Regions from separate parts of the Erwinia pyrifoliae DSM 12163 genome, predicted to be linked through region 3. Evidence: predicted binding sites of a transcription regulator. Region 3 holds the regulator's gene; each other region holds the start of a gene.

What was found. Region 3 encodes Fur, which represses iron uptake genes when iron is present. Its sites were predicted from a motif close to ATAATAATGAGAACNACTATCAA; they were not measured.
Region 1: the regulator Fur is predicted to act here: its motif matches at 1,889-1,911, upstream of ftnA (non-heme ferritin).
Region 2: the regulator Fur is predicted to act here: its motif matches at 1,822-1,844, upstream of EPYR_RS17710 (siderophore-interacting protein).

What each region holds. Positions count from the first base shown of each region.
Region 1 is NC_017390.1:3,414,154-3,419,399, reverse strand. Features, by position in the region: gene EPYR_RS15635 (ABC transporter substrate-binding protein) at 1-1,119, shown strand, start outside; gene ftnA (non-heme ferritin) at 1,194-1,709, opposite strand; gene EPYR_RS21190 (DUF5993 family protein) at 2,951-3,121, shown strand; gene EPYR_RS15620 (disulfide bond formation protein B) at 3,130-3,681, shown strand; gene EPYR_RS15615 (phytochelatin synthase family protein) at 3,765-4,541, shown strand; gene ggt (gamma-glutamyltransferase) at 4,612-5,246, shown strand, end outside.
Region 2 is NC_017390.1:3,872,114-3,877,359, reverse strand. Features, by position in the region: partial or broken gene EPYR_RS17720 (ABC transporter ATP-binding protein) at 1-585, shown strand, start outside; gene EPYR_RS17715 (GNAT family N-acetyltransferase) at 603-1,730, opposite strand; gene EPYR_RS17710 (siderophore-interacting protein) at 1,916-2,818, shown strand; partial or broken gene EPYR_RS17705 (phospholipase) at 2,971-3,633, shown strand; gene EPYR_RS17700 (ankyrin repeat domain-containing protein) at 3,630-4,370, shown strand; gene EPYR_RS17695 (peptidase domain-containing ABC transporter) at 4,807-5,246, opposite strand, start outside.
Region 3 is NC_017390.1:2,728,371-2,733,616, reverse strand. Features, by position in the region: gene glnS (glutamine--tRNA ligase) at 1-1,195, shown strand, start outside; gene EPYR_RS12365 (hypothetical protein) at 1,312-1,701, shown strand; gene mtr (tryptophan permease) at 1,817-3,061, shown strand; gene fur (ferric iron uptake transcriptional regulator) at 3,179-3,622, opposite strand; gene fldA (flavodoxin FldA) at 4,017-4,547, opposite strand; gene ybfE (LexA regulated protein) at 4,688-4,969, opposite strand; gene ybfF (esterase) at 5,117-5,246, opposite strand, start outside.

The DNA.
Region 1 (5,246 bases), 690 kb from region 3:
GGTAAGGTATTGATTCTGGCTGGCGGTTTACTGACGTCAGCCACTTTGCTGGCAGCACCGTTTATGGTGGAAGATGTCAGCGGACGTAAAGTCGAGATTAAATCCGAAGTACAGCGGGTGATCCTCGGTGAAGGGCGGCAGATCTATCTGCTGGCTGCTTTTGATACCGATGCGCCGTTCAAGCGCGTGGTCGGCTGGCGTGACGATTTGCCGAAGGCCGATTTCGACAGCTATCAGATTTATGCCAAGAAATATCCGTCTATTACCGCCTTGCCGACCTTTGGCGGAGCGAAGGATGGCACCTTTAACATCGAACAGGCGCTGACGCTGAAGCCCGACCTGGTGCTGATGAATCTTGAATCTAAAGCCGCCACCGATGAGTCCAGACTGACCGAGAAACTCAGTAAATTGGGCATTCCGGTGGTCTTTATCGACTTCCGTGAAAAACCCTTTGAAAATGCGGAAAAAAGTATCCGGATCATGGGGCAACTGGTGGGTAAATCAGCGCGTGCTGAAGAGATCATCGCTTTCCGCCAACGTCAGATCGACATCGTCACCGACCGGCTGAAAAACTTCCAGGGCCAGCGCCCGAAAGTGATGCTGGATCGTGCGGGAGGCTATACGGAAGAGTGCTGCATGTCATTTGGTGATGAGAACTTTGGCCGTATGGTGGCCGTAGCCGGCGGTATTAATATCGCCAAAGGGCTGATCCCCGGCACTTTCGGCATGCTTAACCCGGAACAGATTATTGCCGCGCGCCCGGATGTGGTGGTGGTCACCGGCGCTAACTGGAAAAACTACAATACCGCAGGCGGCTGGGTTGGCGTCGGGCCGGGTGCGGATTTAACCGTTGCCCGCCAACGTTTAACCGCACTTATGGCGCGCCCGGCGTTCCGCACTTTACCGGTTGCGACCAATGGCAATGCGCATGCCATCTGGCATCAGTTCTACGACAGCCCGTATCAGTTCGTCGCTATTCAGGCGTTGGCGAAATGGCTGCATCCGGAGCTATTTAAGGATATTGACCCGGATGCGACCTTCCGCGAATTTTACCAGCGTTTCTTGCCGATTGACTATCAGCCAGGCTACTGGGTGACGCTGCCGGCGACGGCGGGATAAACCTGGCTGCATCATAAAAGAGCGGTCGCCCTTTTTACTGGTTTACGGTGACAGGCAGGCATAACCCTGAAGGGTTATGCCTGGTGAGGATGCGCGCCGGGTTCGCTCATTTTCTTCAAATCTTTATCAACGAAGAATAGCGCCTGACCGCTGTTACCCACCAGCGCCAGTTTATCCAGCACGGATTTAAACAGCTTCTCTTCTTCATGCTGCTCGGCGACATACCACTGCAGGAAGTTAAAGGTTGAGTAATCCTGAGTGGTCATAGCGGAGTGCGCCAGCTCATTAATTTTAAGGGTAATCAGCTGCTCATGCTGATAAGCCTGCTCCAGTACTTCGTTCAAAGAATTAAAGGTAACCGGGGGGGCATCAATGGTGCCCAGCACCGGCATCGCGCCGGTATCGCTCAGGTAGTTAAACAGACGCTGCATATGCTGCATCTCTTCTGCCGAGTGTTCGCGCAGGAAAGCGGCAGCGCCCTCGAAACCTTTGTCATTGCACCACGCGCTCATCTGCAGGTACAGGTTGGCAGAATAGAACTCCAGATTAAGCTGATCATTCAACTGAGCGGTCATTTCATTAGTCAGCATGGTGACTCCTTTACCCATATTGGGCGATATTAAACAGGCGATTTCGGTGCATTATGCACATGTTCAGCGCAAATAAAAACGCTTAATTATAGCTTTGGCTAATTTAATATCCACGTCATGGTTATTTGTGGTAATTGATAATCATTCCATCATTAAAACCATCTGGTTCACGTTTTTGAATAAGTTTGATAACCATTCTTATTAAAGAACAGGCGACTCATAACGAAATGAGAATCAATGCTCTTTAATGGTATTGTGAGCAAGAAATAGTATTCATCAGGGCGAATTCAACTCACCTTGTTCTGGGGCTACATAAGTCGCAGCGCTCTTTTTCCCCTGTCCCGTCGAACGTTGTTGCCGTACGCGCCGCTGGCGCGCAGCAAAGGGGGGCGGCCCGACATAAATAATTGTAGTCATTTAAACGCCAAAACGCATGATTAAATGCTTTCTATTATTTCCAATGGCATGCAGGCATCGCACTTGAAAATATCAAATACATCCCGGGTTATTTGATATTCAAATCATGTCGTTACCACTGAATGTTAAATGATCCCATTGCAAGCGCTAAACGCAGATTATTTGGCTGTTTACGGTCTGCCTGCAAGTTTAATCTGCATCGGCTCGGGTTTAAGGAAATGAGGATGTGGTTTGCCATGGATAAATATCAGCGGGATATCGCCTTTGCCGTGCTGTTTTCACGCATCATTTCAGATAAGCCAGCATCGACCTCTGGTTTCGGTCGGCCCATGGCCACGTTTGGCGCCGCTTTATAGACCAGACCCAATTTCGGCATCCAGCCGCGCCGCAAAAAAACATGAAGTCGATGAAGCGGATTCAGGATCTGCATCGCGGAACAGGTAAGCCGGGGGGAAGTAAGGCGTGATTTGCTGAGCCAACGCCATCGCCAGATCTGTTGATGCTACTAGCTCCGCATTCGGGGCGGGCATCCTCCCATAGCCAATGATTTTTCCCGCCTGTGCTTGTCGTTTCAGCCATTATTCCGCATCGTTCCTTGTGACATAACGTCGGCATAATCACCTCGCTTATCATGGCTGCATAATCAGGTAATTCTGAATTCTTCATTATGCCCAATTTATTATCCCCTCTCAAGGAACCACATGATACTTTCAGCCACTCACCGCCATTCCTCTGGTTCAGCGTTTCAATTGATAGGCTATGGGGTATTACCCGACACGCTGTCAGGGGAAGATGAAACTGGATCTGGATGATTATTCTCACTAATGGAGTCGTACATGTATATGTATTTACCCTTTTTAATAGGCGCAGGCATTGTTTTTAGTACGCTCGCGGGAAAAAGAAAGCTGGCTTATCTGTTTTGGTTCGCAGACCTGATTATTATCCTCGCGTGGTTGAAATTTCATGCCACCGATGCGCTTCTTCTTTCGTTCTAGAGGTCACTATGCAATCATCTGTTAAAAAAGATTTTTCCCGCCCGCTGAATATGATTATGCTTATTCCGGTTATTGTTGCTTTACTCTGCGCATTTTATTTTCAGCTAAGGTTTTACGATCTGCCATGCCCACTTTGCCTGCTGCAACGCGCGGCTTTACTGCTGACGGGGACGGGGCTGCTTTTTAATCTCTATTTTGGCAACAGAAAGTTGCATTATGGCATGGTGATTATCGGTGCCTTAGCGCTGGCCGCAGTCGCCACCCGACATGTTTTCCTGCATATCACGCCTGGTGATACCGGCTATGGGCTGCCGTTCCTCGGCATACATTTGTATACATGGAGTTTAATTCTGGCCGTGGCGATCATTATTGGCGTGGCCGTGACGTTAATGATCACGCCAGATGCTGCTACAGCACCCGTTGTTATTAAATCTTTCACACAGAGATTCCTTATGATTATTTATGCCCTGATTTTGGTGGCCAATCTTTCTTCCACGGTACTGCAATGTGGCGGCGGTCAGTGCGATGATAACCCGACTTATTATCAATTACTGAAATAGTTTTTGCCGGGTGTAACCTGCTGAAAATATCTGTCAGGCCGGGAATGACGGCCTGCTTAATAAATAATTTGAGAAAATTAATAATGAAAAAAGTTTTTGTTACCGCTCTTCTGGCATGTTTTCTGATGCCCGCCAGTGGTTTTAGTCAGATTGTTGACTGGGAAAGTTCCGAGGGGATTAAGCGGTTATCGCAGGCCGACGTTAAGCAGGATTTCTTTGCGCTGGCTCCGCAATTTGAAGGTCAAAGTAATAAAGTCTATTGCGGCGTTGCATCGGCAACTATCGTACTCAATGCGTTACGTCTGCATGAAAATAAGCCAATACAACCTGATACCAGCTCAATAGCCACCGGGGACCGTGCCTGGTTCCCGAAAAAGAACGGCTGGCTTCCGTTCTGGAATCGTTATACCCAGAACAGCGTTGTTGCCTACAGCAGCAAACCGCGAATTGAAATTTTCGGCAAGCCAGAAGCTGCTGGCGCGCAGTCTGATTACGGCCTGCATCTTGAAGATGAGCGCCGGCTGTTGACTAATGCCGGATTAAGGGTGAATGCGGTTGCTGTCGATGACATCGGGCAGCAGGATAAGATGAAGAATGAGATTATTGCCGCGCTGAAGCAGCCCGATTCCTTTGTCATCGTAAACTTTTTGCGTAGCGCCATCGGGCAGAAAGGCGACGGGCACTTTTCGCCTTTAGGGGCTTATGATGCTAAATCAGATTCATTCCTGATGATGGACGTATCCAATACGCAACATCCCTGGGTGTGGGTCGACAGCCAAACGCTATTTGAGGGAATGCATACGCTTGACGGCTCACAGTATCGTGGGTATCTGACGGTTGCAGAGTCTGAGAAGCTGTAAAAATATTATTTATTATATGCTTAGCGCATTAGCGCTCTGCATATTGTGCAAAATAAAGAGATTTCATTTCATGTCACGCAAGTTCCTTTTACGTTTTTTACTGGCGTACGGTGCTATTTACACCCTTCACGCTCAGGCGGCTTCCGCTCCTGCCGTTGAGGCCCGCCACGGGATGGTCGTTAGCTCGCAGGCGATTGCCTCTCAGGTTGGGGTAGACATCCTGAAACAAGGCGGCAATGCCATCGATGCCGCCGTTGCCGTGGGTTATGCTCAGGCGGTGGTGAACCCCTGCTGCGGCAATATTGGCGGCGGCGGATTTATGCTTATCCACCTTGCCGGTGGTAAAGAGACTTTTATCAATTTCCGTGAAACAGCCCCGGCCGCTGCCCGTGCTGATATGTATCTTGATGACAAGGGTCAAGTCCGTTCTGACGCCAGCCTGCATGGTTACTCCTCGGTTGCCGTTCCCGGCACGGTCATGGGGCTGGATTATGCACAGGCGCATTACGGCAAGCTGAGCCGCCAACAGGTGATGGCCCCGGCAATAAAACTGGCGCAGGAGGGGTTTGTATTAACGCGGGCGGATACCGATATTCTGGATACCACCGTCAATCGCTTCCGTCAGGATGCACAGGCGGCGCGCTGGTTTTTGCGCGCCGACGGCACCCCGCTCCAGCCCGGCGATCGCCTGAAACAACCCGAACT
Region 2 (5,246 bases), 1.1 Mb from region 3:
ATCGACGGGCAAAACATTGCCGACGTCAGTCAGGAGAGCCTGCGTGCGCAGATTGGCATGATCACTCAGGACACCTCACTGCTGCACCGCTCGATTCGTGACAACCTGCTGTATGGCCGCCCTTATGCCAGCGAAGCCGAGTTACAGCAGGCGATCCACCGGGCGAAAGCGGATGAGTTTATTCCGCTGCTGTCCGACCCGCAGGGGCGTACCGGGCTGGATGCCCACGTCGGTGAACGCGGGGTGAAGCTTTCCGGCGGCCAGCGCCAGCGTATCGCCATTGCCCGCGTGCTGCTGAAAGATGCCCCGATTCTGATCATGGATGAGGCGACGTCGGCGCTGGATTCTGAAGTGGAGGCGGCGATCCAGGAGAGCCTGGAAAACCTGATGGGCAACAAAACGGTGATCGCCATTGCGCACCGCCTCTCCACTATCGCCCGTATGGACAGACTGGTGGTGCTGGAGCAGGGCAGGATTGCTGAAATCGGCACTCACAGTGAGCTGCTGGCGCGTGGCGGGCTGTATGCGCGCCTGTGGCGGCACCAGACCGGCGGTTTTGTCGGCGAGGAGCATGACCCGGGTTAGCCGGGCATGACGTGATGTCATGGTGTTGAAAGACGATAGGGCAGTGCTTCACGCGCCTCAGCAGCCCAGGCGCGGATGCCTACGCGCTCCTGGTGCAGAAAGTGGGCGACCGCTTCGTGCAGGCCCGGGTGGCGCAGCAGATGCCAGGACTCGGTCAGTACCGGCTCGAAGCCACGGATCAGCTTATGTTCGCCCTGTGCACCGGCATCGAAACGCGCCAGCCCGTGCGCAATAGCATACTCCATGCCCTGGTAGAAACAGGTTTCAAAATGCAGACGGTTATACTCTTCCAGGCATCCCCAGTAGCGGCCATAGAAGGTATCGCCATCCACCAGGCTGAAAGCCATCGCCAGCGGGTTGCCCTGCCGGCTGGCAATGACCACGCGGATGGCGGCGGGCATCCGTTCTGCCAGCAGGCTGAAGAACAGACGGGTGAGATAAGGCTGGCGACCGCGCACATGGTAGGTATTGGCGTAACAGGCGTAGATAAAATCCCACTGCACTTCACGCAGTTCATCCCCCTGATACCAGGTAAACGCCACGTCCTGGCTGGCCACCAGCTGGCGCTCTTTGCGTAGCTGTTTGCGCTTGCGCGAGGTAAGGGTATCGAGAAAGTCCTGAAAGTCGCGGTAGCCGTGATTGTGCCAGTGGTACTGGCAGCCAAGACGCAGCAGCCAGCGTGCATCCTGCTGCAACAGCTGATGCACGCGCCGATCGCTGAAAGTCATGTGCGCACTGTGGAACTGCTCTGTGGCCAGAAATCCGGGCAGTGCCTGCAACAGCCGCGCGGCGGCGGCGTCATCACCCAGCAGCCGTGCACCGCTCACCGGGCTGAAAGGAACCGCCGACAGCCATTTCGGATAATAAGACAGTCCGGCGCGCTGGCAGGCTTCCGCCCAGCCGTGATCGAACACGTATTCGCCCATCGAATGGCTTTTCGCGTAGCCGGGCAGCGCCGCCCGCACGATACCCTCCTCGATCCACAGCAGGTGCTGGGGCTGCCAGCCGCTGGCGCGGCTCACCGAACCACTCTCCTCCAGCGTATGCAGAAAGGCATGGCGTAAGAAAGGCTGATCGTTTGGGGTCAGGGCATCCCACTGGCTGGCCGGAATATCGGCCAGCCGCGTCAGAAGGGTCAGGGACATCGGTGTGCTCCGCATCAGTCACAGTAAAACGCTACGTTGAACGCTTTTCGCCTGCGGATCAATCCGTTCTCGATTATTGCGGTAAAGAGTCCTCATTCTCATTCTCATTATCATTTGGCTTTGCTATTCTTTGCCCCCTCAGGCGCGTTGCAGGACGTGCAGGGCTTTCAGATTTATAAGGCGGAATGATGGCGGATGTTCAGGAGTATCGCTTATTCAACGTAGTGCTGGCGCGTAAGCAGGTGCTTTCTCCTTCAATGTTGTGCTGTGTGTTCAGCGGTGATGACGTGCGTCAGATGAAGATGGATGCGCCAGATCAGCGCATCAAGCTGCTGTTCCCCTCGCGCAACGGGACGCCGTCGTCACTGAGCGGCGAAAAGTCATGGTGGGAAACCGTTTGCGCCATGCCGGCAGATCTCCGCCCTGTTGCGCGTACTTACACCCTGCGCCACGTCAATGTAGAAGCCGGCGAGTTCGAAGTTGAGTTTGTGATGCACGGCACGGAAGGGCCGGCATCCGCCTGGGCGCTGGCCGCGCAGCCGGGCGATCCTTTACAGATTATTGCCCCCAACCGTGCCTGCACAACGGACAGCGGCGGCTACGAGTGGAACCCGCACCGTAACGTTGAGCGGGCGCTGGTGGTGGCCGATGAAACGGCGTTCCCGGCGGCAAAAGCCATCCTTGAACAGCTGGCGCAATGGCGCAACCCACCGCCGATCCAACTGTTTATCGAGCTGCCAAAACGCGCTGACTGTATCGATCTCAGTCATTACCGCTTTGCTGAAGTTCACTGGCTGCCGCGTGACGAAAACGGCGCAGCGCACGGTGAAGCGATGCTGAGTGCGGTCAGGCAACATGTGGTACTGCCAGCGGCGGCAATGGCGCGCCAGGAGCTGTCAGAGGGCGATGAGGACGATCTGCTTTGGGATCGTGCCGCCGGGGCTGATACCTGCTTCCACGGTTGGGTGGCAGCCGAGTCCAGCGCGGTGAAACAGGTGCGCCGTTATCTGATAGGTGAGCGCGGTCTGTCTGCTGAATGCATCAGTTTTATGGCTTACTGGAGCCGTGGCCCCCGGCGTAAAGGCTAAGGCTCCGTCAATCGCGGGCAGGCGCTTTTCAGCGTGTTATGCCCGCTGCTGGCCGCCACCTTGAACAGGCCGCGCAACGCCTGATGAATTCGACCAACAGTATGATGGCTATCTCAAGGGATCTCGGCTTCTCTTCCCGGCAGTGTTTCCAGCTTGCGCGGGTCTATTCACCGGATAAATCGATATTTGGCTCAGAGATGGATCCTACGCTGGTATTCAGGGGATCGAGAGCTCCTGAACTTCCATCAATCAAAGCTGTGACTGCATCGTTCATTAAAGGTGAATTCCCTGAAACTAAAAACATTGCGGACTGGTCTAATAATCTTTATCAAGGAATTGGTGTCCACTCAAATTATTATGAGAAAGCCGTTTCGATCGGAAAGAGTGCAAAAGGGAATATTGATATATCAGGTCACTCGCTTGGTGGTGGTATGGCCTCTGCCGCTTCTGTTGCCAGTGGGAAACCGGCATGGACATTTAATGCCGCAGGGGTTAATGCAGGCACGGTGGAGAAATACGGTGGAACCCTTGTTGGCAGCGCCAGAAACATACAGGCTTATCGGGTAGAGGGCGAGCTGCTGACGAAAATACAGGAAGTCAATCTGTTAGAAGATTACAAAAGTGTTAATGGCGACCTTACTTTACTGTCGGCAAAAGAGGGGTTGTCGTCAGTAATCCCGGATGCCGTGGGGATGAAACACACCCTGCCGGGAGGAAAGGGGTCATTACTCGACAGGCACGGTATTGACCAGGCGATCGATTGTATTGAAGACCAGAAAGACGAGGATATTGCCACAATCAGGGGGCGCATATGAAAAGAATACTAATTGTAATCACGATATTACTTTCAGCGTTGATGGTGCAGGGGTGTAAAAAAGGTATGGATTTAAAAGCGCAGGATTATTTTGAAGGGAAGCAGTTAGCTCTGGCAAAGGAAATTGAAAAAGGAGAACGGGGTGAAATAAGAAAAATTTTGCCTGACATGAGCGCAGAAGAGCTAAACCGGCCGGGGAAAGCGTCTATGACCCTGCTGTTCTGGGCAATAAGCAGTTCACTCTATGATCAGGCCACGCCGGAGAGACTTCAGATAATAACCGAACTGGTTAAGGCAGGTGCAGATCCCTTACAGCCACAGCCCAATATGCCAGGCAGTCCGGCAGAGTCCATGATGCAGGCGGATAAAGGGATTTGGATAAAAGCGATTCTTGATGGGGGGTTATCGCCAAATGCCAGGGACAGAGTTCATCATGAGCCAATTATATTCGAAAGCTTTAATGCTAAGAATACTGAGACATTAAAAGTTTTAATTGATTACAGAGCCGATCTAAACATACAAGATTCTTTAAAAAGAACACCATTAATAAATGCGTTATATTCTGGCAAGATAGAACATATACAGCTTTTGTTATTAAATGGAGCTGACCCATTAATTAATGACAGGTTCAACGATAATTTTGTTTCACTAGTTAATAAAGAAATTTCCGAAGGTGACAAAGAAAATAAATATATAAAGTCGTTAATTGAAATAAGGAAGTCCATTGGTGGGAATTAGATCTGAAAATATAAAATACTAGTCAGAATACAGATATTTTGGGTTGGGAGGTGAAATGTCTTCCTTCCCTATAATGAGTGGTCGTGAGTTTTTTATTCTAATAAAAATTATTTAGATATAAAGTACAGGATCTAAATGACTTGTGGGATGAATAGAATCGACCAGTCTTAACCGTTCCTGACAAATGTCCAGGCGCACCACGACATCTGCCTGGCTACCCTGTCGGCGCTGCAAAAGCAAGGCCAGCCGATTCAGAACTGACGGCTGGCGATAAGCCATTTTACTATCGGGTTCGATGCTCGCCAGTGCGCCAATGGCTCCTTCAAGACGATGCGGCTGGTATTACCATTATGTAAAAATCACTCTATACCCCAGTTTTACCATCGTCCTGCATCGCTTATTCAACCTAGTGCTATGGCGGGGGAAAGTCTGGTGTTCAGACCAGGTTTATCACCCTGTCTGCCGAGGCTATCGTCGTTTCACGGTGGGCAATGATAATCCGCGTTATGCTGAGGCCCTTGATCGCCTGATTCACCGCATCCTCGCTTTCCTTGTCCAGTGCGCTGGTTGCCTCATCCAGAAACAGGATCCCCGGCTTTTTATAAAGCGCCCGGGCGATGAACAGGCGTTGCTTCTGACCACCGGACAAGCCTTCCCCCAGTTCGCCGATAAGTGTTTCATATCCCATTGGCAAGCACATGATGACCTCATGCAAATAGCTGGCCTGCGCGCACGCCTGCATCCAGTCTTTATCTGTCTCTTCGTGAAAACCGCATATATTATCGCTGATAGAGCCGGAGAACAGCTTGTCGTCCTGCATGACACAGGCAATCATCTTGTGATAGTTGTTGATCCCTATTTGCTGAATATCAATAC
Region 3 (5,246 bases):
CGCGAAAATGCGTAACGGTGAGTTCGCCGAAGGCACCGCCTGTCTGCGCGCCAAAATCGATATGGCGTCCAGTTTTATCGTGCTGCGCGATCCGGTTATCTACCGTATCAAGTTTGCCAACCACCACCAGACCGGTAATAAGTGGTGCATCTACCCGATGTATGACTTCACCCACTGCATATCCGATGCGCTGGAAGGCATTACGCATTCGCTGTGTACCCTGGAGTTTCAGGATAACCGTCGTTTGTACGACTGGGTGCTGGACAACATCACTATTCCGGTACATCCGCGCCAGTATGAGTTTTCACGCCTGAATCTTGAATACGCCATCATGTCCAAGCGTAAGCTGAACCTGCTGGTGTCTGAGAAGGTGGTTGAGGGCTGGGACGATCCGCGTATGCTCACCGTTTCCGGTCTGCGCCGTCGTGGTTACACCGCAGAATCTGTGCGTGAGTTCTGCCGCCGCATTGGCGTGACCAAACAGGACAATATCGTGGAGATGGCGGCGCTGGAAAGCTGCATTCGTGACGACCTCAATGAAAACGCACCGCGTGCCATGGCGGTACTGGATGCGGTCAAAGTGGTGATTGAAAATCTGCCTGCTCATCATGAAGAGATGATCAGCATGCCTAATCATCCTGGCAGGCCCGAAATGGGCACGCGTGAAGTGCCTTTCAGCCGCGAAATTTACATTGACCGCGCCGACTTCCGTGAAGAAGCAAACAAGCACTATAAGCGTCTGGTACTGGGTAAAGAGGTGCGCTTACGTAATGCTTACGTGATTAAAGCCGAGCGCATCGCCAAGGATGAAGCGGGCAATATTACCTGCCTGTTCTGCTCTTGCGATATCGATACTCTGAGCAAAGACCCGGCCGATGGCCGCAAAGTGAAGGGCGTGATCCACTGGGTTTCAGCCGAGCACGCGTTGCCGGCCGAATTCCGCCTGTACGATCGTCTGTTCAGCGTGCCCAACCCGGCGGCGGAGGAGGATTTTCTCTCTACCATTAACCCGGACTCACTGGTTATTCGTCAGGGCTTTGTTGAACCGGGAATGCAGCAGGCGCAGGCGTCTGCTCCTTACCAGTTCGAGCGCGAAGGCTATTTCTGTGCCGACAGCGTTTATTCCAGCCCGGCTAAGCTGGTGTTTAACCGTACCGTTGGGCTGCGTGACACCTGGGCTAAAAACGGCGAATAAGCCGGGTGTTATGCATAAGAAGGGCGATGAGTCGCCCTTTTTTTTCGACCGTTGCTGACGGTTTGCGCGTTAATTGCTGCGGTTGTTTTTCACCGTTCCTGATGTAAGGACATAACATGTCCGAATTAACTGAACAAGCCAGTAACAGCGTTATCGTGCTGCATCAGATTATCGCCGACGTATTTAATGGCGACGGCAGCAAAATCCCGCAGCTGCTTGGCCATTTTGCGCCAGAATTCACTATGGTGACGCCCACCGGGAAAAGGCTGCCTCTGGATGAGGTTGCCGCGCTGTTTGCGCGTTTGGCCGGGGAACGAAAGGGAGTCGTTATCACCATTGAACGGTGCCAGCTTATTGCGCAGTTTGACCAGCAGGCGGTAATCCAGTATCACGAGCTGCAGCAACAGGGCGATAATTGCACCGCTCGTATTTCATTAGCGGTGATTGACTGCGCCCGCAATCCACCGCGCTGGCGCTATTTACAAGAAACGATGGTTGTTAATTAATTACTGTACTAGTTCGATAGTGTGATTGCAGGTAAACTATGCGGCGTTAATGCCGTTTAGCCAGTGGAATATCCCGGCGAGGGCGTTTTATTCTGTTTTTAGCTAAGGATCTGCTATGGCTGCACCTGCTTCTGCTGCTCTACCCTCCACGCTGTGGGGAACCTTAATTATCGGCGGCACCATTATTGGTGCCGGCATGTTCTCACTGCCGGTGGTGATGTCCGGTGCCTGGTTTCTCTGGTCATCAATGATGCTGATCGTCACCTGGTTTTGCATGCTGCTATCCGGGCTGCTCTATCTTGAAGCCAGCCTGCACTATCCCGCCGGAGCCAGTTTCAATACCGTCACTCGCGATTTGCTGGGGCGCGGCTGGAATGTGTTCAACGGCCTGTCGGTGATTTTTGTGTTGGGTATTCTGACCTACGCCTATATCTCGGCCAGCGGTGCAATTATTCAGCACAGTCTGAATCAACTGAATGTCGGGATATCGGCACGCGTGGCCGGGCTGCTATTCGCACTGCTGGTCGCGCTGTTTATCTGGCTGGGGACTGCGGTGGTGAGCCGTATGACGCTTATTTTTCTTGGTGCGAAGGTGGTCACTTTTCTGATGATCTTCGGCGGGCTGCTATGGCATATCCAGCCGGCCAATTTATTGGACAGCAACGCAGGTGACAGTCACTATCTGCGCTATTTGTGGATAGTAGTGCCATTTTGCCTCGCCTCTTTTGGTTACCACGGCAATATTGCCGGGCTGATTGGCTTTTATGGCAAAGATGGCGGTCGCATCAGCCGCTGTCTGGTTTACGGTACGCTGCTGGCGTTGGTTATCTATTTTGTCTGGATTATTGGCACGATGGGGAATATTCCGCGTGCTGAATTTAAGGCGATCGCCGCGCAGGGAGGGAATATTGATGTGCTGGTCTCGGCCCTGTCCGGGGTGTTACAGAGCCGTAACCTGAATCTGCTGCTGGATATTTTCTCTAATTTCGCCGTCGCCTGTTCATTTCTCGGTGTCAGCCTGGGCTTCTTTGATTATCTTGCCGACTTGTTCAGGCTGGATAATTCGGCGATCGGGCGGCTGAAAACCACCGTGCTGACGTTTATTCTGCCCTTAACGGCTGCGCTGATCTGGCCAAATGGTTTTCTGCTGGCAATCGGCTATGCCGGTCTGGCGGCAACCGTCTGGGCGGTGATCACTCCGGCGCTGCTGGCCTGGCAGGCGCGGCAGCGCTTCGCGACATCGGCATGGCGGGTAAGGGGAGGGATACTGCCTGTGGTGCTGGTGCTGATGTTCGGCGCCATGAATGCGCTGGTTTCAATACTCTCTTACGGTGGCTGGCTGCCGGTATATACTCAGTAGCAGGCAAAAAAAACGGTGGCGCAGAGGCCACCGTTCCATCGTCTTACCCGTCAGACTTAAAGCCATGAGCGTTGCCACGTTCCTGCAACGCGCAGTATTCAGGGTATCAGGTGCAAATTATTTGTCGTGGAGCGTCTCATTTTCACGGCAGTCGCCCAGAGCACAGTGGCCATAGAGATACAGGCTGTGGTTACTCAGTTTGATGCCGTGACGCGTGGCAATTTCACGCTGACGGGATTCAATGGATTCGTCGCTAAATTCAATCACTTTGCCACAGTCCAGGCAGATCAGATGATCATGATGGTGCTGCTGCGTCAATTCGAAAACGGACTTTCCGCCTTCAAAGTTGTGGCGGGTAACGATCCCCGCGTCGTCGAACTGGTTCAGTACGCGGTAAACCGTGGCCAGACCAATCTCTTCGCCCATATCGATCAGGCGCTTGTATAAATCTTCCGCACTGACGTGATGGCCTTCGGGTTCCTGAAGCACTTCCAGAATTTTCAGTCGGGGAAGCGTGACTTTCAGGCCGGCCTTCTTTAATGCGGTGTTGTTGTCAGTCATGCGGATTTTGTCCTGTTACTTTGCTCGTCACTTAGTGGCTGTAAGGCCCTGAACATCGGTCGACGCTGAAGCGCAATGAGAGTCAGTATAGAACTGATACGTCGAAATGAAAACTAAAGGGGGAACCGTAAACCACAGCTGGAGGTAAGAACAACACGCTTAACAGCCGTGGGATTTCGCGCCCGGGTGGTGCTATGTTAACATTTCGATCTGCCACATCCGTTCGCTCTTTGACCGACCGTGGTGGTCAAAGAGGCGAAGGGCGCTTAGAGAGCCGATAACCGATGGGGTTATTGTACCGTTTTGCAGGTAAAAGGTACAAACATCTATCTATTACTTGTATCGCTAAAACCATTGATTTGGTGCGGGATGGCTCTCACACCGGGTTGCGAATTCAGGCCTCAATGATTTCTTTCAGCTGAAGTTCATCGAAAATCTGTTTTACCCACTTATCAACGCGTTGGTTGGTGAGTTCTGGCTGCCTGTCTTCATCAATGGCAAGGCCGAGGAAGTGATTATCGTCCGCGAGACCTTTTGAGGCTTCGTACGTGTAACCTTCGGTGGACCAGTGACCGACGATCACCGCACCGTTAGGCTCGATGATATCGCGTATGGTTCCCAGAGCATCACAGAAGTATTCAGAATAATCTTCCTGGTCACCACAGCCGAACAGGGCAACCAGCTTACCGTTAAAGTCGATCTCAGCAAGGGTTGGGAAGAAGTCATCCCAATCGCACTGGGCTTCGCCGTAGTACCAGGTGGGAATGCCCAGCAGCAAAATATCAAAGGCTTCAAGATCTTCTTTGCTGCATTTGGCAATATCATGAACTTCTGCAACGTCTTTTCCAAGCTGCTTCTGGATCATCTTTGCAATGTTTTCTGTATTACCTGTGTCGCTGCCAAAGAAAATGCCGACAAGTGCCATGAGCTTAATAACCTCTTGAATCTTAATGATATGGAGACTGCTGTATAACGAGCAGATAGCGGTAATGATATCAGACTGCCGTGAGTGGATAAATGTGTAATATGGCGACATTTGTTGCTGAGTGCTAAGTCCACTATTGTTCAGCTTTGATGGCGTTGCAGCTGCTTAAGCAGCATTTCTTCGATCAGTTCGCTGCGACTCATATTACGTTCTTCAGCCAGCTGATTAAGCACCTCGACCGCGTCGCAGTTCATTTTCAGTTCGATACGCTTCAGCCCGCGCACTTTATCGCGTTTGAGCTGATTGCGTTTATTGATACGCAGTTGTTGATCTCGCGTCAGCGGATTCGTTTTGGGTCGTCCCGGGCGACGTTCATCTGCAAACAGATCGAGCGTTGTGCGGTCCGTGTTCTCTTTTGCCATAGAATCGTAATACTGAAAGGCTGGATTTCTGATGAACAGGCTCGTGCTGCCGCCTAAAAATCAGCAGCGGCAAAATGTTAGCGCGCCATCATAACCCAGCAAAAGTGGTGACGACAATCATTTCACCGCAGCAGGAAATAATTGTTTTTACAGCGCAAAAAAACGACGTATTGCGCGCAATACGGCATCAGGTTTTTCCGCGTGGACCCAGTGCCCGGCACCGGCGACCACATGTGCACGCGCCTGCGGGAACTGCGCCAGCAGCTCGTCACGATAC